Regions from separate parts of the Brevibacillus sp. FSL K6-6036 genome, predicted to be linked through region 1. Evidence: predicted binding sites of a transcription regulator. Region 1 holds the regulator's gene; the other holds the start of a gene.
What was found. The regulator Rex, encoded in region 1, represses fermentation and respiration genes when NADH is low (regulators of the CRP and FNR family bind a similar motif). The targets are predictions, from matches to a motif close to TTGTGAAATATTTCACAA.
Positions count from the first base shown of each region.

Region 2: a site for Rex is predicted at 8,494-8,511, ahead of hcp (hydroxylamine reductase). Genes of this name have one in related genera too.

Region 1 is NZ_CP150173.1:2,313,033-2,329,069, forward strand. It holds gene NST37_RS11625 (YitT family protein) at 1-21, opposite strand, end outside; gene NST37_RS11630 (nucleotide pyrophosphohydrolase) at 285-626, shown strand; gene dapB (4-hydroxy-tetrahydrodipicolinate reductase) at 626-1,378, shown strand; gene NST37_RS11640 (methylglyoxal synthase) at 1,433-1,834, shown strand; gene bshB1 (bacillithiol biosynthesis deacetylase BshB1) at 1,840-2,535, shown strand; gene bshA (N-acetyl-alpha-D-glucosaminyl L-malate synthase BshA) at 2,554-3,675, shown strand; gene NST37_RS11655 (CCA tRNA nucleotidyltransferase) at 3,808-5,031, shown strand; gene NST37_RS11660 (biotin--[acetyl-CoA-carboxylase] ligase) at 5,021-6,004, shown strand; gene panB (3-methyl-2-oxobutanoate hydroxymethyltransferase) at 6,268-7,131, shown strand; gene panC (pantoate--beta-alanine ligase) at 7,128-7,988, shown strand; gene panD (aspartate 1-decarboxylase) at 8,012-8,395, shown strand; gene NST37_RS11680 (tetratricopeptide repeat protein) at 8,472-10,037, shown strand; gene dinG (ATP-dependent DNA helicase DinG) at 10,125-13,049, shown strand; gene NST37_RS11690 (MBL fold metallo-hydrolase) at 13,091-13,990, shown strand; gene NST37_RS11695 (redox-sensing transcriptional repressor Rex) at 14,007-14,630, shown strand; gene NST37_RS11700 (amidohydrolase) at 14,646-15,944, shown strand.
Region 2 is NZ_CP150173.1:3,859,940-3,875,976, forward strand. It holds gene NST37_RS19325 (MurR/RpiR family transcriptional regulator) at 1-320, opposite strand, end outside; gene NST37_RS19330 (DUF1516 family protein) at 508-861, opposite strand; gene NST37_RS19335 (nucleoside deaminase) at 1,126-1,599, opposite strand; gene NST37_RS19340 (YitT family protein) at 1,861-2,730, opposite strand; gene NST37_RS19345 (serine hydrolase) at 2,847-3,650, opposite strand; gene NST37_RS19350 (aldehyde dehydrogenase family protein) at 4,160-5,632, opposite strand; gene speB (agmatinase) at 5,750-6,718, opposite strand; gene hcp (hydroxylamine reductase) at 7,133-8,431, opposite strand; gene NST37_RS19365 (copper homeostasis protein CutC) at 8,682-9,374, opposite strand; gene NST37_RS19370 (leucyl aminopeptidase family protein) at 9,487-10,914, opposite strand; gene NST37_RS19375 (asparaginase) at 11,018-12,025, opposite strand; gene NST37_RS19380 (WG repeat-containing protein) at 12,417-15,314, opposite strand; gene NST37_RS19385 (NAD(P)-dependent oxidoreductase) at 15,529-16,037, opposite strand, start outside.

The DNA of each region.
Region 1 (16,037 bases):
GCTTGTCAACCGAATTTTCATAAAGTCCTCCTTAAACTGGCGAAACTGCCTCGAATAAGCATCCATGCGCAGCCAGATCCCGTGCCCTTCGGGTGCCTCCTTCATACTGGCGAAACTTTGTTTATCATACCTAGTTGCTTTGATGTATACGACAGCCATTATAATTGAAGGCTGATGGAAATGTCCATATGCTGCCAGTCGCAGCGTATTGAGATTTGGCAAACGGCCCTGTTTCGGTTACGATAAAGGCAATGGCAAATCAAGGCTGCAAAAGGAGTGACCCGATGACTCAGCGCAAAACCCTGGAGGAAATCCAGCAAGAAGTAGATCAATACATATCACAGTTTAAAGAAGGTTATTTTTCCCCCTTGGCAATGATGGCCCGAATGACAGAAGAAGTGGGCGAGCTGGCAAGGGAGATCAATCATTTTTACGGCGAAAAGCCAAAGAAAAAGGATGAGGGCGAAAAAACGGTCGAAGAGGAGCTGGGTGATGTTTTCTTTATTGTGCTCTGTTTTGCCAATTCGCTCGGCATCGACCTGCAAGAGGCATTTGACCGTATCATGCATAAGTTCAACACACGGGATAAAGACCGGTGGACAAGAATAGAGGAGACGGAAGAATGATGGAAAAACAGATTCGTATCGCGGTTGCAGGAGCGCAAGGCCGAATGGGACAAGAAGTCGTCAAAATGCTTGGCGAGGATCAGGAGCTGGTCTATACTGGAGCATTGGACACGAGGGTGAGTGATGAAGTAATTGAGCGGCAGCTGGCAGAGATGAAGCCGGATGTGCTGGTTGACTTCACGACTCCGCATACGGTTTATCGGCATATGGAGCTGTGCTTGCGTCACAATGTAAGACCGGTTGTCGGGACGACCGGGCTTACTCCGGAGCAATTGGAAGACTTGACGGCCCGCTATAAAGAAGCGGGGCTTGGAGCCATTATTGCCCCGAACTTTGCGATCGGGGCCATTTTGTGCATGAAATTCGCGGCGATGGCAGCAAAATACATGCCGCATGTGGAAATTATCGAGCTTCACCACGATAAAAAGCTGGATGCACCAAGCGGAACCGCATTGAAAACAGCAGAAATGATCGCTGCTGTCCGGGAGAACATGAAGCAAGGGCATCCGGAAGAGAAAGAAACAATCGCTGGAGCCAGGGGTGCTGACTACGATGGTTTTCGCATCCACAGCGTTCGTTTGCCGGGGATGGTGGCTCATCAGGAAGTGCTGTTTGGAGCGGCTGGTCAGACTCTTTCGATTCGGCACGATTCGATCAACCGCGAATCGTTCATGCCTGGCGTGAACATGGCCATTAAAGCCGTGATGAACCTCAATCAATTGGTCTATGGACTGGAGCATTTGATCGACTAGGTTGCATTTTTAAACGATCGTTTAATTCCTACTGACAGCAAGGGAGAGGTCTGATTGAAAATCGCATTGATTGCCCATGACCGGATGAAAGAAGAGATTGTAAACCTATCCATGGCGTACGAAGGCATTTTATCTGAACACGAGCTGTATGCAACCGGTACGACAGGTCTTCGGATCATGGAGGCGACCTCCTTGACCCTGACTCGTTTCCTTTCCGGACCGCTTGGTGGTGACCAACAGATTGGGGCCATGATCGCACGGAATGAAATGGATCTGATCATCTTCCTGCGCGACCCGCTGACGGCTCAGCCTCATGAGCCGGATATTATCGCTTTGCTGAGACTTTGCGACGTGCACAAAATCCCGTTTGCCACCAATCTGGGAACGGCTGAGGTCTTATTGAAAGCTCTGGAACGCGGTGAGCTTAGCTGGCGGGAAATTGTTCACAAGGAGTGAAACGCATGGATCGTGTAGATATCCTGGCAATCGGAGCGCATCCCGATGACGTGGAAATAGGCGCCGCAGGAACCTTGCTGCTCGCCACAAAACGAGGAGAGCGTGTCGGAATCCTGGACTTGACCTATGCAGAGCTCTCTTCCAATGGGACCGTAGAGCGCAGGCAGCAGGAAGCAGCGGCGGCAGACCGGGCTTTAGGGGGAATTACAAGGTACAATTTCGGGTTGCCTGACCGCGGCCTGGAAGCTGTAAAGGAAGAGGCTATCAGCCGGACGGTCGATTTGATTCGGCAGATCAAACCGCGCGTTGTGCTCGCTCCTTATTGGCAAGACCGGCATCCCGATCACGAAAGCGTGAGCAGAATCGTCCGCGAAGCCGTGTTTTCCGCGGGAATCCGCAAGTACCCGGCTGGCCTGTCGCTTCCTGCTTATCGTCCGGAAAAACTGTTGTACTACTTTATCAATACGACCGTGACACCAAATGTCGTTGTAGACATTACATCTGTCTACAAAGAAAAAATGGATGTGCTGCGCTGTTACCGGAGCCAATTTGAACGTGAAGAGGGGACAGTCGCTACCCCGTTGAATAACGGCTATCTGGAATCAGTGGAATACCGGGAGCGGTTATTCGGACAGCAGTCTGGTGTTATGTATGCCGAAGGGTTTGTCAGCGCCACACCCTATGTGCTGGATCGTTTGTAAACAGAGGTGAAATCAAGAATGAACATCGGAATTACCTGCTATCCGTCACTGGGAGGTTCTGGCGTTGTGGCGACAGAGCTGGGGAAGCTTCTTGCCGAACGCGGGCATCAGGTGCATTTCATTACATCAAGCATGCCGTTTCGCCTCGGGAAGTTTCACCCCAACATTTTTTATCACGAGGTAGAGGTCAGTCATTACGACGTCTTCAAATATCCGCCCTATGATCTGACGCTGGCGAACCGCATGGCACAAGTGGCAAAGAACGAGAAGCTGGACGTTCTGCATGTTCACTACGCCGTACCGCATGCTCTCTGTGCCTATCTGGCCAAACAGATGGTGGGCGAGCAGCTTAAAATCGTCACGACTTTGCACGGGACCGATATCACGGTGCTCGGTTACGATTCGAGCTTGAGCAGCCTGATCCGCTTTGGGATCGAACAAAGCGACATGGTCACGGCGGTATCCCATGATTTGATACGCCAGACAAAAGAATTGCTTCACGTGGAGAAAGACATTGTCCCTGTGTATAACTTCGTCGACAAGCGCCGGTACTACCCCAAGGAAGTAAGCGAAATCAAGCGGGTATTTGCCCCGAACGGCGAGAAAATTATCATGCATATTTCCAACTTCCGACCGGTCAAGCGTTCACAGGACGTGATTGAAGTCTTCGCAAGGGTCCGGGATCAGATGCCGGCAAAGCTGCTGTTGATCGGAGAAGGGCCTGATCTGAGCATGGTACGCCAGAAAATCGTTGAAAAAGGCCTGGAGGGAGACGTTCATTTCCTCGGGAAGCAGGAGGATGTTGCCGAAGTCATCTCGATGGCGGATGTGATGCTGCTTCCTTCCGAAAAAGAGAGCTTTGGACTCGTAGCCTTGGAAGCGATGGCATGTGGCGTACCTGTGGTCGCTACACTGGCTGGCGGCTTGCCGGAAGTCGTGTTGGACGGCGTGTGCGGGTTTCTCCGCCCAATCGGAGATGTGGCTGGAATGGCTGAACAGACGCTGCGTTTACTGCAGGATGAAGAATTGTACGCCCGCTTTTCCCGGAGCAGCATCGAGCGCTCATGTGAAACATTTTGTCACGACAAGATCGCTTCGGAGTACGAGTCGCTCTATCTGCAATTAATCAATCAATCTTGATTTATGGACGGAACGGACCGGACTGCTTTTTGCAAGCTGAAACAGCTTCGAAATCATAATAAATAAACCCATGAGAAATTTCATCAACTACGCCTCCTACTAACCAGGGCGGACGAAAACGGAGTGTAACGTGTGGGAAAGAAACAGGCAGAAATCATTTTGAAAATACTGGAGGAAAACGGGTACGAGGCTTATTTCGTCGGCGGTTGCGTCCGTGACTGGCTGCTGAATAGACCTGTGCATGATATAGACATATGTACCAATGCCCATCCAGGCGACGTGATGCGCTTGTTCCCCGACCATGTGCCGACAGGACTCAAGCATGGGACTGTTTCTGTCAAGCTGGACGGCTCGCTCTATGAAGTGACGACCTATCGCACTGAAGGAAGGTATGAAGATTTTCGCAGGCCGAGCGAAGTCAGTTTTGTCTCGGAGCTGCGAATCGATTTGGAGCGAAGGGACTTTACGATGAATGCCATTGCCATGGATCGGAATGGCTGTTTGAAAGACCCCCTTCAGGGCAAGGCTGATCTGGAAAACGGTCTGATTCGGGCGGTAGGCATACCGGTTCAACGCTTTCGAGAGGATGCGCTTCGTATTTTGCGGGCTGTTCGCTTTGCCGCACAATTACACTTTCAGATCGAGCCCGCAACTCTTGCAGCCATGAGCGAAACCTCTTTTCTGCTGTCCCATATCGCGATGGAGCGAGTTCGTGATGAACTGCATAAAATCATGGACAGTCCAGCGCCGGAGGTAGGGGCAAGGCTTTTGGCGGAGACGGCAGCACTGCACACATCACCTTTGCTGCAGCGCCTTTTCTCGGTGAGACAGGAGTATGTCTCGCGATTGCCTTTCCTTGCGAACCTTCCGCAAAAATGGGCATTGCTGATGTATGCGGCCGGGCTTGACCCCGATCAGGCAAGAGGCGTTTGCCATGAGCTGAAGCTGTCAAAACGGGAGACAGAAGCGGTCTGTTCCTTTGTCCAGCATATTACGCAATTGAAGCCGAAATGGGATGAACCAACTGTGATCGACTGGAGGCCCCTGCTCTTGCAAACGGGTTTGCCGTTCTGTCTGGAGCTGTCGAATCTTCTTGAGGCCGTATGGAAAAACATGCCGGCTCTTGATTTGAAAAAATCATTGGAAGATACCTGCGAAAAAATGCCTGTCAAATCGGTGCAGGAATTGGCCTTGAACGGAAAGCAACTGTATACGTTGCTGGACAAAAAGCCCGGCCAATGGGTACAGCACATGCTGCAGCATCTGTGGGAGCAGACGGCATTTTACGGTTTGGCGAATACGCCGGAGGCATTGCTTGAGGAAGCGAAGAAAGAGGTTGCCCGTCATGAATATTAAGCAAGAGATTATCAAGGCATTTCATGAAAAACCCGGGGAGTTCATCTCCGGGGAGGAGCTGAGTCAGACCTGTGGATGCTCGCGTACAGCGATCTGGAAGCATATCGAGGAGCTGCGCAAGGACGGGTATGAGTTTGAGGCTCTGCGGAAATCAGGCTATCGCTTGATCGCTGCACCCGACCGCCTTTCAGCGGAGGAGATCAGAGCCGGACTCAGCACCTATCGGATCGGCCAGCAGGTTCTGGCGTATGACACCGTTCTCTCGACGCAGCCATTGGCGCACGAGGCTGCCGCCAAAGGTGCGCCTGAGGGAACACTAGTGATCGCGGAGCAGCAAACGGGCGGAAAGGGACGACTTGGCCGCCCCTGGCATTCTCCGAGGGGGACCGGTATCTGGATGAGTCTGATCATCAGACCCGAAATTCCGCTGCCCAAAACTCCGCAAATGACGCTGTTGACCGCGGTAGCGTTGGCCAAGACGATGTGGGAAGAAACCGGCGTTGACATCAAAATAAAGTGGCCCAATGATCTTTTTATCGGCGACAAGAAGGTCAGCGGAGTTTTGACGGAATTGAATGCAGAGTCGGACCGCGTCAACTACCTGGTGATCGGAATGGGGATCAACGCCAATCTCGAGCAAAAGGACGTCCCGCCGGAGCTGTCCTCGATCGCGACTTCCCTTCGCATCGAATCGGGCAAGCCGATCAAGCGGGTCGCTTTCATCCAGCGCTTTTGCGAGAATTTTGAGCGGGAATACGATCACTATTTGCGGGAGGGCTTTGAGCGGGTCAAATCGGAATGGGAGCAGCACTCCTATACGATCGGCAAATGGATTACCGTGAGCACGATTCAGCATACGCTCGAAGGAAGGGCGATTGGCCTGGACGAGGAAGGCGTGCTGATCCTGGAAGACGCTACTGGAAAGAGGCACAAGGTGTACTCGGCAGACGTCAATTATGGTGCAAATTCCTGATTCTTTTGATATACTCCATGAGTGGAGGCTGTATCGGGTTTCCGACCGGCACTCCCGTATGTGGGGTTTTTCTTTTCATTCTGTGTAATGCTATGGACAACAATCTGCTCAGAGCCTGTGTGGACCGAGACAGAAGGAATCCGGCGACATTGATGATGTTGCCAGGTATTTGCGTGGACAACCTTCTCCCTTTATCGGCGAGAAGGTTTTTTTGTTTCCGTACTGGTCTCACGGGAAAGGGCGCATGTAGAGGTGGGAGAGAGATGACAAACAACCTGGCGCCGATCACAACGTCTGATCTGCGCGCAAAAAAACATGCGGGCGAACCAATCGCCATGATTACCGCTTACGATTTTCCCTCAGCCAAGCTGGTGGAAGAGGCCGGGGCCGAAATGATCCTTGTCGGTGATTCACTCGGCATGGTCGTACTCGGATACGACTCGACGCTGCCAGTGACAATGGATGACATGCTGCACCATACCAAAGCTGTGACCAGAGCGGCCAAGAGAGCGTTCGTCGTGGCGGATTTGCCGTTTCTCAGCTATCACGGTACCGTAGAAGAAGGCGTGAAAAATGCGGGCAGGCTCTTGCAGGAAGGGTTGGCAAAGGCCGTCAAAATGGAGGGGGGCACCGAACTTGTTCCGCTCGTAAAACGTTGCGTGCAGGCGGGCATACCCGTGATGGGTCATATCGGCTTGACCCCCCAGGCTGTTCATCAATTAGGCGGCTACAAGGTCCAGGGAAGGGATCTGGAAGCGGCGCGCCGGCTGATGGACGAGGCGGAAGCATTGCAGGAGGCAGGCATTTTCTCCCTCGTGCTGGAATGTGTGCCGGAAGAGGTGGCAGCGCTTATTTCCGCCAAACTGGACATTCCGGTTATCGGCATCGGCGCTGGCAGTTCTTGCGATGGACAAGTCCTCGTTTTTCATGACCTGGTGGGGTACGCATCGCAATTGCAGCCGAAGTTCGTGAAACGGTACGCGGATGTCGGCACTTCCATCCGGGACGCAGTGCGTGATTATGTATCCGAAGTAAAGGAACGCCGTTTCCCCGCTCCGGAACATGTCTTTCATGCCAAAGAAGAAATGGTTTCGAAGCTGTACGGAGGAGGGGGATTACGGTCATGATGCAGACCATGCAGCAAGTAGTGACGATTGCCGAGCTGCGGCAGCATCTGAAAGAAGCTCGTCGTCAGGGAAAACGGGTTGGGCTCGTACCGACGATGGGTTACTTGCATGAGGGACACCTCAGTTTGGTGAATGAAGCAAAAAAACACTGTGAGATCGTCGTAATGAGCATTTTCGTCAATCCGCTGCAGTTTGGGCCAAACGAGGATTTTGACCGTTATCCTCGCGATATGGAGCGGGATTTGAAGATGGCGGCGTCTGCCGGTGTTGACTTTGTGTTCTCGCCCAGTGTAGGGGAAATGTACCCGCAGCAAGTAAAAACAAACGTCTCTGTCTCAGGCGTCTCGGAACCGCTCTGCGGCCGCTCCCGTCCCGGTCATTTTGACGGTGTGGCAACAGTCGTTTTGAAGCTGTTCCAGATCGTGCAGCCCGATTACGCCTTTTTTGGACAAAAGGATGCGCAGCAGGTTGCTGTTGTGGAGCAGATGGTACGGGATCTTTCCGTGCCTGTGACCATCATCCCTTGCCCGATTGTCCGCGAAGCAGACGGCGTGGCGATGAGCTCGCGAAATGTTTATCTCAGCGCCGAAGAACGAAAACAGGCTGCTGTCTTGTACCGCAGCCTGCAGCTAGCCGAAAAGAAAGTGGCGAGCGGAGCAGACCTCGATAGCGTCCGGGATGAGATGATCCGTACCATCAAGGCCGAGCCGCTGGCGGACATCGATTATGTAGAGCTGTTGCGATACCCTGATTTGACAAAGCCAGAAGCACCGGAAAAGGGAGACCGGGTATTGATCGCCCTGGCTGTGCGATTTGGCAAAACACGCTTGATTGACAACGTGATTGTGACAGTTTGATGCAGGAAAAGGAGGATTCCCCTTTGTTTCGTACGATGATGAAAGCAAAGATTCACCGGGCAACGGTAACGGAAGCGAATCTGAATTACGTAGGAAGTATTACGATTGACAAGGACATTCTCGATGCCTTGGACATCTTGCCGAATGAAAAAGTGCAGATTGTCAACAACAACAACGGAGCTCGTCTGGAGACGTACGTGATCGAGGGAGAACCGGGAAGCGGCGTTATTTGCCTGAATGGAGCGGCAGCCCGGTTGGTGCAGCCCGGCGATATCGTCATCATCATTTCCTATGCGCTGGTAAGCGATGAAGAAGCCCGCAGCCACAAACCGCGGGTTGCGATCATGGATGAGCACAATAAAATTGCACAGCTTCTCGCCGAGGAAGTACACGCCACCGTCTATTAATCGGGAGAATCTGCATAGAGCCCCATCCCTTGTGAAACAATGAGACTACACACGCCTCACAGGGGGTGGCTTTTTTTTGAAGCTGGAAGAATGGTTTGATACATTGCAAACAAAAGCGGAAACAATTGAACAAAGGTGGCCGGCGGCTTCCGAGCATGAAAAGCTTCAGCTTGCTGATCAGTTGTTTCAGCTTCGCCAGGTAAGCGACAGAGTCGTCGATCTGTGGCTGCAGTTTGAAGAGAAGCTGTCTGCTGCAATTCGGCAGATTAAAAAGATGGAAGGCCAGGATGATGAGCAGGAAGAAGCTTTTGGCGAGCCTCTTGCTGGACAATCGTATACATCACAGGACAAGCCGAAGACCGAGGGGAAACAGCCAAAAGCAGATCAAAACGCTTCCACATCTGAGTGGAAGGATTTGCAATCCGCTTTGACAGACGGCGCGACTACGGCCGAAGAGCAGTCCTTGGCACAAGCAGCTTCCCAGCAAAAGCAGGGTCACCTCGAGTTGCATCGGGAATATGAGCATATGTTTCGGAAAGGAGAGGGCTTTTACCACCTCCGGATGTACCAGGATGCCAAACGCTGTTTTGCCGAGCTGGTAGACCAGTCTCCGGACTGGGAAAGCGGGCGGTTGTATTACGGGTACAGTCTCTTGTTTTGCGGTGAAAAGGAAACGGCGCTGCGGGAATTTCGCCTCCTTAGCAGATCGGCCAGCTCCCCTGCGGTCACGGCGATCAGCTATAATGCCATCGGATGCATCCTGGCCGAAGAACGGCAGTGGCTGGAAGCTGCCCAAGCGTTCAAGGAAGCCGTTTCGATCAAGCCCGATCACCGGGATGCCTGGTTTAACTTGGCGCTGTGCTATCTGGAAGACAGATACATCCACGAGGCCATGGAGACGATCGAGAAGGTGCTCGATGAAGGAGAACAGGATTGGGAAGCGCAGATGCTTTGGCTGCGGGCAGCCCGTCTGCTGCAAATGAGCGACCCGGCAGCGGAGCTGGCGCCGCCTGGCGGACTTAGGCTGCCCAACCGCAATCTTGACAGCGCGACGCTGCAGGAGATGGCCTCCCTCTATGAATCGTTGGGGAATTACCACCGGGCACAGATCTGCTATCACTTCCTGACCGAGCGTTATCCGCAAGACGGCCATGCTTGGCATGGGCTGGCCTGGAACACGTGGCTCATCGCCGGAACGCGCCGCGCTTTGACATTGATGAAAAAGGCGATCGCCCTGGCCCCCGATCAGCTCGACTTTACCTTTAGCTATGGCTGGATGCTGTTATTTGACGGCAAAATCGAAGAGGCATTGGCAGCCTTCCGGTTCATTTTGCTGAAGCAGCGGGATCATCGCCTTGCCCAATCGGGAATGATCACGGCCTATGAATGGATGGGGGATATTTTGGCGGCCAAACAACTGGCAAAGCCGTTTACCGAAGACCAGGATCCATACGTCCGATCACTCGGATACTACCACCTGGGGCGGATCGCCTTGGCAGAGGAAAACTGGCGACTGGCCGAACAATATTTCCGCCGGGTATTGCCGCACAGCGATCACTTCAGGGAAATACCGTTTTATCTGCAAATGTGCGCAGGCAAGCTGGGGGAACACGTAGCCGAGAGCGAACTTTTGCATCCTTGATCAGGGAGCAGGAAATTTCCCGGTCTTTGCCGAAGTGTTAGGGAAGCGGACATGATACGGGCCGCGCAAGTACGAGGTGACCATAGCTTGAATCGTTTCATCGTAGTAGACTTCGAAACCACGGGGAGCCATCCCAGACAGGGAGACAGCATCATTCAGATCGGTGCCGTTACGATTGACGACGGACATATTACCGAGTCATTTTCCACCCTGATCAATCCGGGACAGGCGATTCCCCCTTTTATTAAGCAATTGACTGGCATTACCGACGAGATGGTAGCGGATGCGCCAACAATGGAGGAGGTCCTGCCGCGATTCCTTCGCATGCTGGAAGGACGGGCATTCGTCGCGCATAATGCCAGCTTCGATCTTCAGTTTTTGCAAGAAGCCCTGCTGAGCCAGGGCTATTATACGTTTGACGGATATGTACTGGACACGGTCGAGCTCTCTCGTTTCCTGTTGCCGATGCAAGGCAGCTATCGGTTGGGAGAATTGGCTGATGACCTGCACATTGAACATGATCGTCCGCACCAGGCGGACAGTGACGCTTTGGCTACGGCCCAGCTGTTTTTGCATCTGCTGGACATTATAAATGAGCTGCCTCTGGTGACCATCCAACGCCTGCAGATGCTGGTCTCTTCTTTTCGTTCCGATATTTCGGAGCTCTTGCGGTTCTTTGAGATGAAAAAATGGGGATCGATGGACCAGTTGGATACGCTCGGGCGGGACGCTGACGGGATGTCAGACCCGGACGATTCCGAAAAATGGGATGTGTACAGGCAGCTTGCTCTGCGCAAAAAGCCGGAACGCCTCAAAGCTTCTCTGAAAAGGGAAGAAAGCCCAGGCTTGCCGGCCACTTCTTCGTTTGAGGACATGATCGAACAGATGATTGGGGAAGAAGCCGCATTTTCCCGCAACCTTGCGGGGTACCAGCGGAGGGAGGCCCAAGAATCGATGATGCGGGCCATTTTTGACTCGATGGAGAAGGGATCTCACTTGCTAGTGGAAGCGGGGACCGGCACCGGCAAATCTCTCGCGTATTTGCTGCCGGCCATCCTCTGGTCGAAGCAGCGGCGCGAGCCTGTCGTCATCAGTACGAATACGATTCAGCTCCAGGAGCAGCTGTTTCACAAAGAAATCCCCGCGCTGCAGCAGTCGCTCCCGTTCTCCTTCCGGGCTTCCACGCTCAAGGGGAGAGGGAACTACCTCTGTCTGCGAAAATTTGAACAGAGTCTGGAAGAGTCCATGGAAGGCAGCAGCCAGGAGCTCCGGCTGGTGAAAGGCCAAATGGTGACCTGGCTGACCCAGACCGAGACCGGGGATGTCGAAGAATTAAGCATGCCGTCAACCGGCCAGTTGTACTGGCAGCAGGTGAAAAGCGATACGGATTCATGTCTTCACCGGAATTGTCCATGGTTTAGCCGCTGCTATTACTTTCAGGCGCGGGAAAGAGCCGCCGAAGCAGATGTTCTCATCGTCAATCACGCATTGCTCATCAGCGATCTGCAGGCTGAGAAAAGAATCCTGCCTGCTCATGACATCACGATCATTGACGAGGCCCATCATTTGGAGAGTGTGGCAACCCACCATCTGGGCAAGCAATTTTCGACGGCCCAGCTCTTGTTTTTGCTGGAGCGAGCCAATCCGGAGGAGGGCAGCTATCTCCACCGTTTTGCCGAGCAGCTCTTGGCTTGGCCAGGAAATGAGAAGGCAGCGGCTGTCAATTCGGTGCGGGCAAGCATGAATGAGCATTTTCTCCGGCTCAAGGAAAAGGCCCAGCAACTGACGCAGTTGTTGTATCAGTGGGCGGCAGACCGAGGAGAAGAGACCTCCGATACCGGAAGAGATACGGTCCGTTACCAGACGCTGTCTTTTTCCGGCAAGCACGAGCGAATCCGAAAAACGGCCCGGCGGGTAATCGAATCGATGTCGATCTACGCGTCTGACCTGGAATCGCTTTTGTCTTCCATGCCATCCGGCGAAAAGCCGTCTTTTGAACTGCAAAGTCTTCATACCGATGCTGCAGGCTTGCTGAAGGAGTGGCAAGAAGGGATGGAAATGGTTCACTTCTTTCTCCTGGAGCCGGATGATGAGTATGTGTGCTGGATGGAAATCGAGTCTCGCACCCCGAAAAAGCAAGTGTACTTTCATGCTGCGCCGCTGCAAGTGGCAACACGCTTGGCGGAACCGCTTTTTGACGAGCGCAGAAGCGTGATTCTCACCTCGGCGACGCTGACAGTCAAAGACAGCTTTTCATATATTCTGGAAAGGATGGGGCTCGACCGGCTGCCAGAGGAGCGCGTCCGAACACTCCAGCTGCCGTCTCCGTTCTGTTATGAAAAGCAAGGGCTCCTGCTGATTCCATCCGATCTGCCTACATTGGGCAAAGAGAGCGAGCAGCAGTACCTCGAGGCCGTGATTCAGGGATGCGTGGATGCCATCAGGGCAGCAGGCGGCCGGACAATGATCCTGTTCACCTCCTATTCGATGCTGCGTGTGGTGTACCAAGGCTTGAAGGAACAACTGGACAACGAGCCTTATACACTGCTCGGACACGGAATCGACAGCAACAACCGGACAAAGCTGGTGCGCATGTTCCAGAGAGAAACAAACAGCGTTCTCCTGGGGACGAGCAGCTTCTGGGAAGGGGTAGATATCCAGGGCGAGGCATTGAGCTGTCTGGTGATTGTACGCCTTCCGTTTACTCCGCCGAACCACCCGATTTATCAGGCGAGGGCAGAGCAGGTAAAAGAGCAGGGCAAAAACGCGTTTATGTCGATCGCTTTGCCTCAGGCTGTCATCCAATTCAAACAAGGGGTCGGAAGACTGATCCGCCACCAGGACGATCGCGGTGTAGTTGTCGTGCTTGATACACGCATCGTGGAATCCCGCTACGGACGCTCGTTTCTCAAATCGCTCCCACCTTTCGATACGAGAACAGGCCCCTGGACAACCCTGCGCGAAGACATCGCTCCGTTTCTTCGGGGCATGCAATCCCTGTCTGATTCATAAAATGAATCAATAGTCTCACAGGGATATAGGTGATAAAATAAATGCTGTGGAAAGCGGGAAGAGCTTGGCTGTTGGTGTTGGCTGTCACAATGCTTTTGATACCCGGCTGCTCGATCGACAACCACTTGCAAAAGGCGGTAAAAGTAGAAGATCCGTTCGCAAGTGAAGACGAGAGTGAATTCATCGGGCTTGTCATCCACTATCTGGAGCTGCCGCACGGGGAAGCAACCTTGATTCGATTGCCGAATGGAAAAAACATGCTCGTTGATACCGGAAGCGCTGAGGATTGGCCCCGCTTGTTTGCGGCGCTGACCGAACGGAAAATTACCCGGTTGGATTACGTGGTCTTGACAAATGATTTGCCGGGGCACGCAGGGGGCTTCGCTTTTCTTGTGGAGCGGGTGCTTGTAGAGAACGTCATTTTGCCCCGTCCGATTGAGTCTTCGATTCGCAACGCGGCCCCGCTCAAAGCAGCAAAAAAGGCAGTGACTGTTACTGACGGAGAAGCAATCAGACTGGACGAAGATGTGATGCTCCAGGTCCTGCACCCGAGTGAACCGCTGTTCCTGTCTCCGCAAGACAACTCCCTTGTCTTTCAATTGCGGCATGACAAGTTGTCTTTTCTCTTCGCCAGTGCGATGAATGAAAAGGCCGAGGAGAGGCTGCTTGAGAAACACGCAGATCAATTGAAAGCAGCGGTTTTGAAGGTTGCTGCTCAAGGCAGCAATCAGGCTTCCTCGCAGCCATTTTTGAGCAAGGTGGATCCGCAAGTGGCGGTCATTTTAACCGGAAAGCCGAGAGAAAAGCTAAAGGATGGCCAGGAAGAAGTGCTGGAGCGGCTCGGCGAATCCTGGGTTGAGACCTACATTACCAGTCAGAACGGAACCATCACGATCCTCTCCAATGGAAAGGATTATCGCGTTTTGAAAAGAAAAAAGTAAGGAGGATCGACCGTACGTGGCCAAAAGTGAAAAGATTTCGGAAGCGGTTGTGCGCCGGTTGCCGATTTATCTGCGCTACCTAAGCTATCTGCAGCAAGTGGGCGTGACGACGGTGTCCTCCCAGCAGATGGGCAAAAATCTCGACGTCAACCCTGCCCAAATCAGAAAAGATCTCTCTTCCTTTGGGGATTTCGGCAAAAAGGGCATCGGCTATGACGTGAACTATTTGGTAGAAAAAATCCGTCAGATCTTAAAATTGAGCGAGGAAATTCGCGTGGCGCTGATCGGGGCCGGGCATCTGGGACACGCCATTAGCAATTACAATGCGCAGGTAGAGGATTACATGCGGATTGCGGCTATCTTTGACAATGACCCGGCCAAATGCGGAAAAGTGCTCGCGGGAATCACCATTCAGCCACTGGAAGAGCTGATTCAGACCGTGAAAGAGCAGAAAATTCGTCTTGCCATCCTAACAGTGCCAGCAGCGGCGGCCCAGTCGGTCGCCAACCTGCTGTTTGAGGCCGGGATTGAAGGGATTTTGAATTTTGCTCCCACCACGATTCGCACCGAACGCGATGTCAGGATCCACTATGCCGATGTGACATCCAGTTTGCAGAGCCTTGCTTATTACTTGACGTAAGAATGGAGTGTAACGATGAAAAAGACCATATTGACCCATGCAACGGTAATTACCGCAAATGACCAAAATGAAGTGATTCAGGACGGAGCTGTCGGATTTGAAGGAGCGGGTATTACGTACGTCGGTCCGACCCCCGATGATCTCTCCGGCTATGACGAAGTGATTGATCTGAAAGGGGATTATGTGCTGCCAGGCTTCATCAATACACACGGGCACGCAGGAATGTCGCTGCTCCGCGGTTATGCGGATGACTTGCCGCTCCAGCAGTGGCTCGAAGACAAAATGTGGCCGCTGGAGGCACAATTCACGTCCGAGCATGTGAAATGGGGCACATACATATCCCTTATCGAAATGATTCGGACCGGTACGACGACATTCGTCGATATGTATGATCATATGGATGAAGTGGCAAAAGCCGTGCAAGCGTCCGGGATGAGAGCGCGTCTCTGCCGCGGAATGATCGGCCTTTGCTCCGAGGAAGAGCGTCAGGCAAAGCTGCGGGATGCCGTTTCTTTCGCCCGTGAATGGCATAACCAGGCGGATGGACGCGTGACCGTCATGATGGCTCCACATGCTCCGTACACTTGCCCACCGGAATTTATCACACAAATTGTGGAAAAAGCGGAGGAGCTGTCTCTGCCGATCCATATCCACATGTCGGAGACGGAGTGGGAAGTTGGTCAGAATGTAAAGGATTATGGGGTTCGCCCGGTTGCTCACCTGGAAAAGCTGGGTGTCTTCAATCGTCCAACTTTGCTCGCCCACGCCGTTCACCTCACGGATGAAGAGATCGACGTCTTGGCAAACTATCACGTGAAGGTATCGCATAATGTCGTCAGCAACCTGAAGCTGGCAAGTGGAGTGGCGCCAGTACCGAAAATGCTGGCAAAAGGGATTCACGTTTCCCTCGGAACAGACAGCAGCGCGAGCAACAACAACCTCAACCTGTTTGAGGAGCTGAAGCTGGCTGCCATTTTGCACAAGGGCGTAAACAACGACCCCGTCGCAGTTCCAGCCGAGGAAGCGCTGCGCATGGCAACCCGTTATGGCGCAGAGGGCGTATTCCAGCCGGATACACTCGGAACGATCGAGACTGGGAAACAAGCGGATTTGATTGTGCTTGACAGTCATCAGGCGCATTTCCATCCGGCTCATGATCCCGTGTCCCATGTCGTGTACGCAGCAAATGGCCGCGATGTTAAGGATACGATTGTGGCCGGTTCTTTCCTGATGCGCAACAGAGAGCTTCTCACCGTCGACGAGGAGCGCGTTATTTTTGAAGCCAACCGGATGTTTCAGCAATTGAAGCGATAAGGGAAAAGGCTCCTGTCATGGGGGACAGGAGAAAGGTTGTAGGTGTAGGTAGAGGGATTTTGATTGGTCACCATGCCGACTTATTTTCGCCAT
Region 2 (16,037 bases), 1.5 Mb from region 1:
TCTTCCTTGGTCACCTCATCGCGGGAATGCTGGGACGGATTTGCCAGTTCCTGGGCGAGTGCCAGCTTAAATTCCTGATAGCTGCGGAAACCGATTTTTCGGCAAAAGCGCAAAACCGTGGTCTCCCCCACCCCGATCTTCTCCGCCAAATCAATGACCGACGCATAAATAACGGTTTCGGTATGGGCCAGAACGTACTGCGCTACCTTGCGTTCGGATTTGGTGTAGGAAGGAAGAAGACTGTTGATCTCCAGCAGTGTGGCTGTTTTGCCTGTACTCGTTGTCGTCCATTCTCCCCTGTCTGCTGTTGATTCTGTCATCGGTTACCTCCTTGGCTATTGCTTCGTGCAGAAAAACGAATGATTCCTCCAATATGTTATCATAAAGTGGAGTATTTCTCCAAAAAGAAAAATTGGGGAATAAAAACATCGTCTCTCCGGTTTTCTTGGCATATAAAAAGGCCAAATCCCTTTGTAGGAATTGGCCTGTCTCCTTGCAAAACACTATTTACACGATTACCCGATATCCGATCAGAATCACGATGACCATCAGCGCCAGCGCCCCGACGAAAAAGCCGATGCTCGCTTCGTTTCGGCGCGCGCGGCCCAGCGACATTTCCATCAGTCCAAAGACAATCAGCGCGAGAAGGCCTTTGACGTAGTACAGCCAGTCGCCCGCACGAAACGCAAACAGCATCCAAATGCCGGACACAGCAATGATCACAATCATCAGACGCAAAATCATATGTAGAATTTTTGCTACCCGTTCTTTTCCTGCACGGTAAAGGATATAGCCGATGATCAGAAGGACAAAGGCCACTTCCCAGCCACCAACGTGGGATTCCACCAACGCTTTATACACGAATCGTTCACTCCCTGCCAACAGTCATTTTACTAAACTTATTATAACGTAAAGTCAGGAAAAGTACAGGACCCGCGATGTGCGACATTTTTGTGACGAAGCACTCGGATAAGCAGCTATCCCTACTCTCCTTTTTTGAACAAGAAATAACCCCTTGACCATTTTGCTGCGACCAAGGGGTTGTAGCTCATGAACTCCTTTTGTTTGTCTCGCATGCCTGCAGCACGAGCTTATCTATGTTGTCGCATCAGGCAGGCAAGCCATTCAGTCCAGCTTCCCTTGTGTCTGCTCCCAGATGACAAACGGGTTTGGCTCCGACTGATCATTCTCCAGCTTTTTCATCTGGACCGAACGCTGCTCCATCGGCAGCGCAATCTGCTCGTAAATCGCCCCGGAGTTGAATCCGAAAGGCACTGCTTCTTCCTTGGAATAGCCGTAGTAGACCGTTTTGATCCCGGTATAGTAAATGGCGGCCAAACACATCGGACACGGCTCTCCGCTCGCGTAGATGACACAGCCCTCCAGCTTGATGCTGTTCTCGTGCTTGCACGCCTCCCTGATCGCGAGGATTTCGGCGTGAGCCGTAGGATCGTTGGTGGCTGTCACTTCGTTGACACCGCTTCCAATAATGTGGCCGTCCTTCACCACCAAGGCACCATAGGGGGTACCGTGGCCGGACGACGCGTTTTCGCACGCCATCTGAATCGCTTTTTGCATGAATGCCTGTTCTGTCATCATGATTCCTCCCCTGACCGGACATTTTCCTTTGTTTATTGTAGCATGGAAACAGGGTTTCCTGCAGGCTTGTCGCTCTGCTGTGCTTTTCCCAATCACTTTCATGAGGCTGTCTTTGAAAAATGTGCACGCGAGCCCCACGATATGCCTGTAAAAGTAAAAAGCGATACATCCAACTGTTGGATGCAACGCTTTTTTCATTGTTTGGTGCTTTCACACAAAAGCTGACATCGTTCACCAATAGGCCACGGCTCCACATGCCCACTACACAGCCCGGAAGCCCTCGCCTAATACCTCCTGAGCCGGACACAGGATGATAAACGCTTCAGCGTCAACAGAGCGCACCAGCATTTTCAGCTTGCTGACCTCGCTTTGGCTCACCACGGCCATCAGCACCTTGCGCTCGTCGCCGGTATACCCCCCAGCGCCGTCCAGCAGCGTCACGCCCCGGTCCAGATCAAACAAGATCGCCTCGCGCATCTTGTCTGTTTCATCGGAGATGATGTACGCCACTTTGGACGTATTCCAGCCCATCTGCACGATATCGATCGTTTTGCTGGTCACAAACAGGGCAATCAAGGCATACAGCGCCTTTTCGGGAGTAAAGACAAAACCGGCTAGCAGGATGACCAAGCCGTCAAAGACAGCAACGGATACGCCCAGGCTGATGCCGCTGTACTTGTGCAGGATTTGCGAAGCGATGGAAAATCCTCCTGTAGAGCCCCGGCCCCGGAAGACGATGCCGATCCCGAGCCCTACGCCCATCCCGCCGTAAATGCTGGCGAGCAGCGTGTTATCCGTAAGCGGCTCAAGATGGCTGGTCAGCGCGACAAACAACGGCAGGACGATAGAGCCTACCGCCGCCTTCATGCTGTACTGCCTGTCTAAAAGCCAAAAGCCCAACAAAAACAGCGGGATGTTCAGCGCCCACTGGACGATGGACGGCGGCCAGTGAAAGAGATGGTACAAAATGACAGAGAGGCCCGATACTCCTCCCGATGCTAGCTGATTAGGGTTGAGAAACAGGTTGAAGCTGGTGGCAAGCACAAAGGAACCCACGAGCAGCATGCCGTATTCGACTGCTTTGCGCTGCGGACTGTTCAAGCTTGCACCTGTCCGACGTTTTCGTGACACTTTTCTTTCTCCTGCCTTTTTCACTAAGATGAAAACCGTCCATACATTACCATGTTTTGCCCAAAAAAGAAACCCCCAAGCAAACTGGGGATTTTTTCTGTACTCGCTCTCTATGGTCAGCTCACCGCACAGCGGTACACTTCATATCCGATAGCGGCCATCGCCTGCAGGGAGGCATCCGGGGGAGCATTCTCCGACAGGGCTGTCAGGGAGTACGCTTTTCCGCCTGCAAACAGGATGCCGACATCGTGCTGGCGGCCTGTGTCCCAGCCGGTTTTATTGGCCATTTCCCACACGGCAGCGGCGTCCGACACTCCCTCCTCGATGCGGGGTAGCCGGGCAGGCAGCGCATTTCGCACCTGCTGCTTTTTCATGATCCCGATCATCTGGCGGCAGGCATGCTCGCCAAGAAACGTTCCTGTTGCCAGCCGTTTGAGCATCCGGGCGATGTCACCAGCGGTAATCATGTTGTTGGGCGGACTGTCCGCCGGGTACAGCATCAGCTTTCGGCTGTAGCAGCTGTCGTGCATGCCAAGCTCTGCCATTGTGAGCCGCACCTGATCTTCGCCGATGAGGTCGATCAGCATATTGGTCGCGGTATTGTCGCTCTGAATGATCATGAGGGTGATCAGATCGTACACAGGGTAATGCGTATCAGGTGTGAGATGCTGCATGACACCGGAACCTGCGACCTGATCCGTTTGCTTCATCAGTACCGTTTCGTCAAGGCGGACTTTTCCTTTGCTGGCGGCATCGAAAACGGCTGCCATGACGGGGACTTTGATGATGCTTTCGGCTGCAAAAGTCTGCGTGGTGTTGTGTTCCCAGTAGAAGCTTCCGTTGATTTCTTCCACTACCACTCCCCATTGTCCGCCGGCCGCAGCGATGATCGTCTCCAGCTTCTCCTGCAAACTCTTCATGTGGCCTGCTCCTCCTTTATTCTCTTCCGTACCTGGTGGTCTGATTGACAGCCAATGTTTTGCCAATGAGGGGAAATTCCCCGGCTGGGAGTTGGAATCCTTCCTTGGTTTTGAGAAATAGCCTGTGAAAGCTTCTTTGGCGAGATTGGAAATGCCTGTAGGGCTGTTGGGGAGGAGATGAAAAAGGGAGAAAATGCTCAGGGTACGGTGGGACACTGCGGGAAGCCGTTACTGTCCGGCTCCATTCCAAAATCGGAACTGCGTCCAAAAGCAGCCTACTCAAGGCAGCGTCTCAGAGGTTGGACGCTGAAAGAGTGTTCCGCTTTTTCCATTCCGCCTGGGTGGTGTCCCAAAGACCTTCGCGTTTTCTCCCTTTTTCATCTCTACAGCTTTGGATTGTTTCGTTGTTTTTTTAGATCATTCAGGAAGTCGGATCAGGGGTGGCGTTCCCTGACGTGCCTTCTCTAATTCTGATCCAGTCCGTTTACGTGTGTCTCACTGTTTTTTCCTTAATTCTCAAACCAGCCGACTGGCTGCACCTGCAAATTCACATTGATCTGTTTCACTTCCGTGAATTCATCGAAGCCGAAGGTGCCCAGGCCGCGGCCGATTCCGCTTTGCTTGTAGCCGCCCCAGGGGGCTTCGTTGTAGGTGGGGTGGTAGCAGTTGATCCAGGTGATGCCTGCCCGCAATTTTTTGATGACCCGCATCGCTTTGGCTCCGTCCTGGGTAAAGACGCCCCCGGCGAGGCCGTAGACGGTGTCATTGGCGAGGCGGATAGCGTCCGCTTCATCGCGGAAGCGCTGCACGGCCAATACAGGGCCGAAAATTTCTTCCTGGACGATTCGCATGTCCGGCCTCGTGTCGACAAAGATCGTCGGCTCGACGAAATAGCCCTTTTCCAAACCGCCATTTGTCAGACGGTTGCCGCCGCAGGCGAGTGTCGCTCCTTCCGCTTTTCCGTACTCGATGTAGCGCAGTACCTTTTCCATGTGAGCCTCGCTTACCAGCGGCCCCATTTCGGTCTGCGGTTCGTCTCCCGCTCCTACCCGTATCTTTTTCGCACGCTCCACCAGCCGCTCGACGAAGCGGTCGTGAATGCTGTCCTCGAGAAGCAGCCGGGAGCCTGCCGAGCAGACCTGCCCCTGATTGGCGAAGATTCCGAACAAGGCGTAGTCTACGGCTGTCTCAAAGTCCGCGTCGGCAAAGACAATGTTGGGCGACTTGCCCCCCAATTCCAGCGAAATCTTTTTGATGTTGCCTGCAGCCGCAGTCATGATGCTTCTGCCGGTCGCCGTGCCTCCCGTAAAGGAAACCTTGTCTACCAGATGGCTTGCGGCCAGCTCATGTCCGACCGTAGGGCCCGGTCCCATGACCAGATTGGCCACACCGCCTGGCACCCCTGCTTCTTCGATGATCTCAAACAGCTTGATCGCCGTAACAGGCGTGACCTCGGACGGCTTGAAGACAATCGTATTTCCGGCCGCCAGCGCGGGGGCGATTTTCCAAACAGCCATCAGCAACGGGTAGTTCCACGGGACGATCAGTCCGCAGACACCGACCGGCTCGCGCACGACCATCGCCTGTACCGGGTCCGCGACGTGGTACGTTTGTCCGTCAGGCTTGGTGACCATTCCGGCGTAATAGCGGAAGCAAGCGGCCGCATCCGCCACGTCAAAGCGGGCTTCCCGCAGCGGCTTGCCGTTGTCCAGCGTCTCCAAAGCAGCCAATTCCTCAGCGCGTTCCTCCAGCTTGTCAGCAATGGCGAACAAATACCGCGCCCTCTCTGCAGCCGCAAGCTCGGACCAGCTCCCGCTGTCGAATGCTTCTCGTGCCGCGCGAATCGCTTTTTTGGCATCCTCCTCCGTTCCCTCTGCCGCCCGTGCAATCACTTCTCCTGTGGCCGGATTGACAATCTCCCGAGTCTCCCCATTTTCCGCATCCACCCACTCGCCAGCCATGTACATCTTCAGATTGAACATCTGCATGCCCCACCTTTCCTCGTATTACTGATGTGTGCTTGATTACCCAAGTGACGATGCTTGTAGCCATTATCCACAAAGGCTTGCGGCCACTGTCCGCAAGGGGACTTGTTGTCGTTACTCGGCATCTGCCGCCATCTCCCCCGCTGCCAACAGCCGCTTCTCCCGCAGGGCAACAAGTGCTGCAAAATCGTGGATGAGCGTCGCCGCGAGCAGCGATGTTGTCTGGGCCGGATCGTAGGGCGGCAGCACTTCCACCAGATCAAAGCCGATGTAGTTCAAGTCCGTCAGTCCTCTGATCAGCTCCAGCGTCTCGAAGCTTGTAAATCCTCCGACCTCCGGCGTTCCTGTCCCGGGCGCATAGGCGGGATCGACAAAATCAATATCAAAACTGAGAAAACAGGGAGTATCTCCAATCGCTTCTTTTATCTTTCTCACCGTTTCGGCGGCTCCGGTTTTGCGCAGCTCCTGGGTCGTCATCACGTGATAGCCAAGCTCCAGACTGGCTTCCAGGTCACCCGGGTGGTTCAGCGTACCGCGGATGCCGATCTGAAAAACCTTGTCCGGCAACAGCAGCCCTTCCTCGTGGGCGCGGATAAACGGAGAGCCATGCCAGTACTTCTCTTCGTAATACGTATCCCATGTATCGGTGTGGGAATCGAACTGAATCAGCGCTACTGACCCCCACACCCTTTTGGCGGCGCGCAATGTGGCCAGTGTGACGGAATGGTCGCCTCCCAGTCCGATCGGTACGATCCCTTTGGCCATCAAGTCCAGCATGACGGCTTCCATCCGGTCGTAGCTGCGATGGATATTGTGCGGAATCACCGGCACATCCCCGATGTCGATAGCTCTTGTGTCCTCAAATGGAAAGACCTTGTGAACGGGATGATACGGAAACAGAAGCATGGAAGCCTGTCTGATCGCCTGAGGGGCAAAGCGGGCTCCTACGCGAAAAGACGCAGCCGTATCAAAGGGCAGACCGACGATGGCTACTCTGGCGTTCTCCCTTTGTGCCGGCAGCCGCATGTAAGAGCCCGTGGTGCAAAATTCCGGTTTTACGTCTGGAGACAACGGATATTGCAAGCTGTTCACCTCCGTGTTTCGTCCATGGTACCCATCCATGTAGCAAACCGCATGCCAAACGGAACGTGAATGAAAGACGAAGGCTTTTTGCGTGGAAACCGCATCAACTCGCATTCTCTGCGCTCCAGTTCGCTCTGTCCGTTTCTCATTTTTTGGAATACGATCCCATTTGCGAGAAAGGGATTTTCTAAAACAATGAAAAAGAACGTCCTGATGATATCCGGACGTTCTGTCTCTGGTTAATTCCCTGCATGGTTTTTGCAAGGTGTTTTCGGATGAAATGTGATAGGTCCAAGCATAATTGCCTGCCTGTTCTGCTCGGAGCTTTTCTGACGTCATGTGGGCCGGCAGACCGGAGGGAGCCTGTTTTGAAACGGGCATGTCTCTTTGGCGCAACTGTTCTCCAGACCAGGCTTACGAAACGTTTTGTCCCATCATATCCTGGAGGTCTGCCTGTGCTTCTCCGATTGCTTTGACTCCAAACAAATTCTGAAGCACCTCCCATACCCCGGGCTGGATGAATTCGGGCAGCTTCGGTCCGATGCGAATGTCGCGGACTCCCAGGCTGAACAGCCCCAAGAGAATCGCTACCGCCTTTTGCTCAAACCAGGAGAGGACGATGCTGACAGGCAGATCGTTGACCTCGCAGTCCAGCGCATCCGCCAAAGCGACGGCTATTTTGACCGTCGAGATGGAGTTGTTGCACTGCCCCAGATCGATGTAGCGAGGGATTTGCGTACCCGGTACTTTGCCGTAATCGACATCGTTAAAGCGGAATTTGCCGCAGGATGTGGTCATGATCACCGCATCCGCCGGCAAAGAAGTGGCCAGCTCCCGGTAGTAGTCTCCGCCTTTTCCGGGAGCATCACAGCCCGCGATGACGAAGAAGCGGCTGATTTTGCCTGCCTTTACGGCGTCGAGAATTTCCGGGGCAATACCCAGTACGGTCTCATGGTGAAATCCGGTCAGCAGCGTCTGATCCGACTCTACATCCGCATCCGGCAATGCGAGTGCCCGCTCGATCAAAGGCGCGAAGTCGTCATTCTCAATTTTGGTAACGCCTTCGAGTCCGGCCACATCATACGAGAAGAAGCGATCGGCATATGTCCCCTTGATCGGCATGACGCAGTTGGTCGTGGCTAGTATCGCACCCGGGAACTGTTCGAACAACCGGCGCTGGTCAAACCACGCTTTCCCGATATTTCCCTTGAGGTGCTTGTACTTGCGGAGGGCGGGATACCCGTGTGCGGGGAGCATCTCCGAGTGGGTGTAGATATTGATTCCTTTTCCTTCCGTCTGTTTCAGCAGCTCCTCCAGCGCAAACAGGTTGTGCCCGGTCACGACGATGCACTTTCCTTCGATTTTGTTTTGCGAAACGCGGATGGGCTGAGGGATGCCGAACCGGCTCGTATGGGCCTGATCCAACAGCTCCATGACGCGAATGGCTGCACGGCCCACTTTCATTGCCATTTTCAAGTGTTCATCTAAATTGAAATTCACGTTAGTCAAAGTAAAATAGAGTGCTTCCTGTGTAATGCCGTCCACTTCCGGGTCGATGTGTCCCATTTGTCGGGCATGCGTTGCATATGCCGCAATCCCTTTGAGCGCAAAAATGATCGTATCCTGAATACTGGCAAGCTCCTCAGTCTTTCCGCATACTCCCACCGTTTTGCAACCGCCTGTCGGTGTTTGCTCGCATTGATAGCAAAACATATCAATACCTCCCCTATGGATCACTTCTTACTCCGGATTATAGAGGAGGCGAAAAACGTAAGATGTGATGTACTTCACAGATTCGTCTATTTGCCATTCTTTTCGGTTTTTCGCAAAAAAAGCCCTCTCCCTAAACTTGGGCGAGGACCTTGTATCGCATGTTTCTCTATGAAATATGATGTGTTGCCAAATTATGAACCGGGGCCCGGGAAAAAGCCGTTTCGATTTTGCTGCTTCCTCTGCTCCCTGGTTATGACTTTGCCGCAATCAATCGTTTGACAGCCGCTACCTTCTCCTGATCTACGTACTTGAGCGCGCTTCCGGCTTCCCGAACGCCGGTGCCAAAATGGACTTCCGTTACAGCCGTACGACCGACGAAATCAGCGATGTTTGCCAGGCCCAGCCCGCTTCCGGCCAAAATGCTCAAATGCTCCCCAGCGGTCATCCGGACAAGCTCGGCAATCCGTTCCGCTCCATCGATGGCGCTTTTCTGTCCGCCGGAGGTGAGAATCCGCGAAATTTGCGGATAACGCATCAACAGCCGCACGGCCTCCAACTGGTCAGCCGCCTCGTCAAATGCGCGGTGGAATGTCACATCCAGCCCTTTCGCCTGATCCAGCAGGCTTTCCAGCCCTTCCGTATCGATCTGGCCGTCAGGAGCAAGCATGCCGGTGACGATACCTGCTGCGCCGAGCTCGCGAATGATTCGCACGTCTTCGCGCATGACCCGGTAATCGTCAGACGTGTACACAAACGACTGGCTGTGCGGTCTCACCATCACATTGACCGGAATGGATACGGCCCGGACCACAGCATCGATCAAGCCCCAGCTCGGGGTTACGCCGCCCTCCAGTATCCCGGTGATCAGCTCGAGCCGGTCGGCTCCTCCCGCTTCCGCTCGTTTGGCGTCCTCTACAGAGGTCGCGATGACTTCCAACAACATAGCACGGTATCCTCCCGTCCGTTTTCCTGTTATTGTAAAACGCTTCGATGACAAACAGCAACGCCAAGGGCTGATCTTCCGCGCTGCTGGTTGACAATTCTGCCTTGCCCGTCTATTGAGCGAGCACGTAGTCCGCGAGCAGTCTCGCCCCATATCCGGTGGCACCCATGACGCGATAGCCTCCGGTGGCTTTCGCCTGTACAGGGGGAGCCATGTCGATGTGCACCCATTTCATGCCGGCGGCCACAAACCTGCGGATAAACAACGCGGCGACAATCGCTCCACCGTAGCTGATCGGACTGATGTTGGTCATGTCGGCATAGTCGCTTTTCAGCAATTCTTCGTAATCGTCTACCAACGGCATCGGCCACAGTCTGTCTCCACAGTCATTACCTGACGCGATGAGCTTGGCAGTCATCCCGGAATCTCCCCAAATACCGGCCAGCTTTAAGCCGAGCGCTTCCCCGACATTCCCCGTCAGCGTGGCAATATCGATTGCCTGCTTGGCTCCCAGCCTGTCGGCGTGAATCAGGGCATCGGCCAAAATGAGACGCCCCTCTGCATCCGTATTGGCCGTCTGCACAGAAAGACCGTTGGGGTAGCGGATCACATCCGATGGCAAGAAGGCTCCGCCGTCCGGCACGTTTTCTGCGATCGGCAGAAGCACCAGCAGATTGGCCCTTGCCTTTACGGAAGTGAGGATGTCCAGCGCGCCCGCGACAGCAGCCGCTCCGCCCATATCCATGCGGGCGTCGCTGATATCCCGCCCGGCCTTGACATTCATGCCGCCCATGTCAAAGGTGACTCCTTTTCCGATCAGCGCGGTCAGCGGCAGGGACGGGTCGGTGCAGTATCGGATTTCCACCATAGCCGGCGGATGGACGCTGCCTTTGCCAACCGTGATCAGGCCAACCATCTGCAAACGCTCCAACGCCTCCCCGCGATGAACCGTCACATCCACGTCTCGTGCGGCGAAATGGTTCTGCAGCCGCTCGACAAAGGAGACCGGCGTCAGCTGATTGGGCGGTTCATTCACGAGATCGCGGGCAAAGCATGTACCCTTTGCACGGATACGGGCCCATTCGATCGCCTGCTCCGCCTTTTCTGCACCCGGACAAGCGATATGCAGCATAGAGACACTCCGTTCTTGCGCCTTTGACAAATACCGGTCAAACACATATGTACCGAGAAGCCAGCCCTCTGTCCAGGCTGTGACTGCGCTATGACGGTCCAGTCCGGCAGCAAACAGCGGCTCCAGCGAATCAAACGTCACACATGCTTCTGTAACCCTTTCCTTCTCCGCGGCCCGACCCGCATTGCCCGCCGCATCGCGCAATGCCTCCAGGTCAAAACGCGCCCGCTCCCCTAGTCCGATAATGAGCTCATGCCCTTCTTCTCCGCGGCCAAAAAACCAGGTGACAGCTCCCTTCGCTTTCATGTGCGGGCGCAGCGCATACGGCAGGTGCTCTGTTGGCGAGTCTTGGAAAAGCAGGCGGATCGTGACTTCCATCTCCCGCTGCTGTCCAACCGAAATGTCCATCCTCTTCCATCCCTTTCTTCTTGCCTGGTCATGCAAGCGGCATGCAGACAGCTTGCGGCGTTATTCAGGCAACAGGTTCACGTATCATGCTGCCCTCATCGTCTTATCGTTTTTCCAACTGAAACACCGTGCGCTTTTCGCCAACGACCAAATGGTTGTCATTTTTAATCTCGCTTGGCACCAGCGCACGCAGGCGTTCAATGGTGTCCTTGTTCTCGTAGTTGATCTGCTCCAAAATCGAGGCGATTACCAGCGGCCACACCAGTTCAGAGCCATCCAGAACCTTCAGGGCAAAGCTGATGCGTTCTTTTTTCAGGCCAAAGCCGTATACCCCCATCGCGCCCCCTTTGGCAATGATGTTGGGATCGGTCAGCAGCGCTGTGCAAACGAAATTGTGGCTCGCGATGATGTCGGGATTGGCTGACATCCATCCGGTAATTTTCACGACTGCCTCTCTCGTTTCTGCGTCCGCGATCAGATCGGGACAAGCGAGCTTCAAATACGCTTTGGCGATGTTCACGAGCGGCACGGCAAAAACAGGGAAGCCGCACCCGTCAACGCCGAGGCCAATCTTGTCCTTTGGATACTCAGCCAGATAAGCAAACGCTTCCAAAGCGCTTTGTTGGGCAGGATGGCTGACATCGTAATAGCTGTCTGTCGGATAGCCCATCTCTTTGGAAAGGGCGAGAAAGCCCAGGTGTTTGCCGGAGCAGTTGTGGAAAAGACGGCGCTTCGGCACGCCTTCGCGCAGGCAGGCGAACTTCGGTTCTTCGTTGAGCGGATAGGTCGGGCAGGTCAGCAATTCTTCTTCCGAAATGCCGGTTTTTTTCAGGATCGACTCCAATCCTTCCATATGATACGTCTCGCCGCGATGGGAAGCGGCAAAAAGGGCGGCTTCACGGCTGGTCAGCCCGAATTTTTCGTCGATTTTCTGTTTGGCGACCGGGATGGCCTGGAACGGCTTTGCCGCCGAGCGGAGAAACGTCATATGCTCTTCGCTGCCCGCGGACAAGATGACTTTTCCTGATTCGTCTACGCCGCAGATGACGCCAAAGTGGATATTCTCCAGCACTCCACCGCGGTATTCTTCCACCAATGTGCTGTAATTCATTTCTAATCACCAACTCTGTCTTAATGGTATGTGTGGAAAGGAAGGACCAACAGTACAGAATTAATCCACTGATGGTATTAAATAATGGGTTAACCTGAAAAACTAGTGGAGGCAATGTGGGAAGATGGAATAGAAAACGTCAAAGAACCATATTTCCTCATTTAATTTCTCCAACCATGTTATTAATTTGATAGTAACAGTCGGGTATAGCATCGTCAACTTTCTTTTTTCAACTTTCGAAATTGAAGGTCTTGGGAGAAAAGGCTGGCTTTGATGAAGGAGATTGAAACAGGGAGAAAAATGCTCAGGGTACGGTGCTCTGGGGATTGACTGTCCGGATCTAAAAGAAAGTCCGTCCTATGCTCACATGCACAAGACGGACTTTTGCTTTCTATAATTGCTTTACCGCTGCTTGCAGCAGGGAAGCCGCATGCTTGTTGTACTGCTGGATCAATGTGTTCAGATGGCGGTCCAGTTCGACACTCGGCAGCGGGACGGGGAGCTGTTCGAATGCCCTGCCGTTTACGATGATCCGCGTGCTCAGCATGCTTCGCTGGGATTCATCGAGGGCTGAAAGGGCCAGAGGCTTTGCTTTGTAGCTGCCTTTTCCGGCCTGGGCTTTGAGCAGCTCTTGGAAAAACAACTGGTGATAATCCGCATAGATGTCTCCCTGGTAATGGCCGCCCCGCTCACGCACAAGCCCGCGTTTGGTCGCCCAATCTACCAACTGCTGCTGGGTCAGCGACTTGCCGCTCGTTCCCTGGACGACATTATGCATCAGTGCGTAAAAGTCGGTTCCCGCAAAATCCGTACGGGCGGGATCTGGCTGCAGAATTCCTTTTCCGGTCAGGAAAGCCAGCACTTCCCGCTTCCCGGAACCGGTCGGAAGGTCGAAATACAAGGCCAGATTGGCAAAGAAGTTCGCCTCTCCGCTGAGTTCGCGATCCCACTTGTACGGCTTGCCGAAATCGACCAGCTTCAGCGGATCGCTCTGAAGCAGCTGCTGGTAGGCAGGAAATGGCTGGGCGGTTACGTTTTGATACGTGACTGTCGGCCGTTTGGTCAAAAGAGCGGTGCGAAACAGCTCGGCGCCGTTCGCGTCCAGATAGCCAAACTTGTCCTTGGTCGTAAAGACAAATGGTGCCGGAAGCTGTTCCACGCCAAGCATCGGAAACACCTGATCCATCGGCTTGATCGATTCATACGCCGGAGGAGCGGCTGTCCGCCAGTCTTTGCTTAGCACGCCGAGAAGTCCCGTTTTCTTGTCCCAATACGTGACGAGTTTCGCACCGCTGTACGTGGACAAAACCTCAAGCCGGCCGTAGCTTCCACTCGTCATCTGCTTCAAATCGGCCGAGTAGACGTCCCATCCGCCCGATTTCTGGACAAACAGTCCGGACTGCGATTCTTCCAGCCGATAGTTTTGCACTTGCTCCAGCCTGGCTGCAATCTGTCCGCTCGCCAATACCTCAAGATCAAAGCTGCCATCAGCCCTTTGCAGCGCGATCAGTTGCCGATCCCCCCATGGCTGAATCGAAACGCTGCGATACACAAAATCTGTCAGCGCTTCTATTGCCCCGCCCGCTACGCGGATGAACGCTTGCTGCTGTGTCCCTTTTTTCATCCCGGCTGCATACATGCTTTCTCCCGACGGAAAGAGCGTTACTGTCGTCCCTTCCTGTGGAGAATGGGTTGCCGGAAGCTTGACATCCGCTGTCAGCAGTGTCCCCTCCGCCGTGTACAGGTCGGCTTCTCCGGCACTGAAGGCCACGACGAGTTTTCCGCCTGCAGCCACATTGGCCCCCTGGTAAGCGTGACTGCTGATCGGCTTGCCGCTAGCTGTGTCCACGAGAAAGACTCCTTCTCCAGGCTTATAAATAAAGGAAAGGGCATCCGTCAGCCGCTGCGGTTTGGGCTCAGCCGTGTCTTGCGAAGTGCCGTCTGGCCGGTATTCGCGCGTCGATCCGTCCGGTCCCTGGACCAGCACGCGCCCGAATTTTGAGTCATAGCGGACGATTGTGCCCGACTGCGGCGGGACGAGAAGCCCTTTTTGCTGCGAATAGAGTCCGGTCTTGCTCCCGTCCGTAACACTGACGAGGTCGTATCCCCCGAGCGTCGTCACCGCATCAAACCAGGCATCCGGCTCTTTTACCGGTTTTCCCCACGCTGCGCGCAGGATGCCCTTTTTGCCATCGGAGCGAACCAAGAGCCACATCGCCGGTACCCCTTCCAGGCGCGGATACTCAAACGGCACTACCGTTTCACCGCTGATCCGTTTCACTCCGTAACGGGAGGTTGTCGGGTCCTGCCCCAAAACGTAGCCGTCATGCAAATATTTGGCCCCTTTCTTCAATGAAAAGGAGGTACCGGATGAAATGGAGTGGTACGTCTCCAGATCGCCCTGCAGCACTACATAACCGTCTGCCATGTCATGCTCGACTCTGACCTCGGCGTACTGCGGCTCGGCAAGCATCCGGCCATCCTTCCACAAGCCGCTTCCTTTTTGGTTTTGCACGCGAAAAAAACCACTGCTGCCCATCATTTGGACGCTTGTGTATTGCGGCTGCAGGACGTACTTCCCGTTTACATCGACAAGACCGTATTTGCCGCCGACGATCACTTTGAAATAGGGCATTCGATTCCCGCCGCTCGGAGCCAAGGTCGCCTTGGGCAGGGAAAACATCGGCTTAACCGTTACTGGATCATAGACCGTAAGCTGTTTCGCCGTCGTGGTGACCAGGTACCGTGTCGTCTCTTCCTCGCCGTTCTTTCCCGGCTTGGCCAAATCGGCAAACTCGATTTTTCCCGCGAACGGAGCAATCAGGGTCCGGCCGGATGGATCGAGCAGCATCGAGGTCTGGCCCTGCATCAAAATAACGCTCGGATAGGCCTGAGACAAAAAGAAGGTATGTGCTCCCGCGTACTTGCTTTTCGAGACGCTTTTTTTGGCTAGATCGATGTATTGAAACCATCCGCCATTGCGAACCACTGCAATCTGCTTTTGTTCAGGAATCTCCACATCGTCCCAGATTGGCGGAGTCAGCTCCTTTCCGGTACGGGCATCGAGGATTCCCCTCTTCCCGTTTTTCACTACGGTGTAATAGAAGCCGACTTTGGAAAACTCGTCATAGACGGCCTTGGTGACCAGCGCTTGTCCGTTTGTAAATCCGATTTTATAGTCGGTGATGTAAGGCTGAATGGAAGCGAAGCTGGCTGCTTGCCCCGGAACAGCCCATGCATTCCAGCTAAGTGCAGCAGCCGCGCAAAGTGCAACAATGCGTTTTTTCACATCTGTTTTCCTCCTGACGTGTCAGCAAAATGTTGGTCTATCTTTGACGCTGGCGGAGGAAAAATGTTGCACGTGCGGAAGGAATGTTTGTTGCTTCACCGTTACCCCCGCCTTTACTCTGCCTTGTTCAAAAAGTGTCTTACAAAAAGAAAAAGAGCCCTTCGTCTGCACGACTCGGGCCCTCTTTCATTTGTCTATTTATTCACAGCGAGACTTACCCATTCTCACCAAAATGCTTGTCGTACCATTTGATCAGCGCCTGGGTGCCGTTGTCTTCCAAACCTTGTTCCGCGAGCTCTTGGTACAGCGAGAGGGACAGCTCCAAGCCGGGCGTCGCAAGCCCCATCTCTTTTGCCGCTTCCAGCGCAATCGAAATATCTTTGATGATATGCTTGATATAAAATCCGGGGGCAAAGTTGCCTGCGATCATGCGTGGAGCCAGATTGCTCAAAGACCAGCTTCCTGCCGCTCCCGCCTCGATGCTCTTCAATACGTTTACCGGATCGAGCCCTGCTTTTTTGGCATACGCGATGGCCTCGCAGACCCCGATCATATTGGAAGCGATCGCGATCTGGTTGGACATCTTCGTGTGCTGACCGGCTCCGGGGCCCCCTTGCAGGATGACGTTGGTTCCCATCAGTTTGAAAATCGGTTCCATCGCCGCAAACGCTTCCGAGTCACCGCCTACCATGATCGTGAGGCGGGCCTCTCTGGCCCCCACGT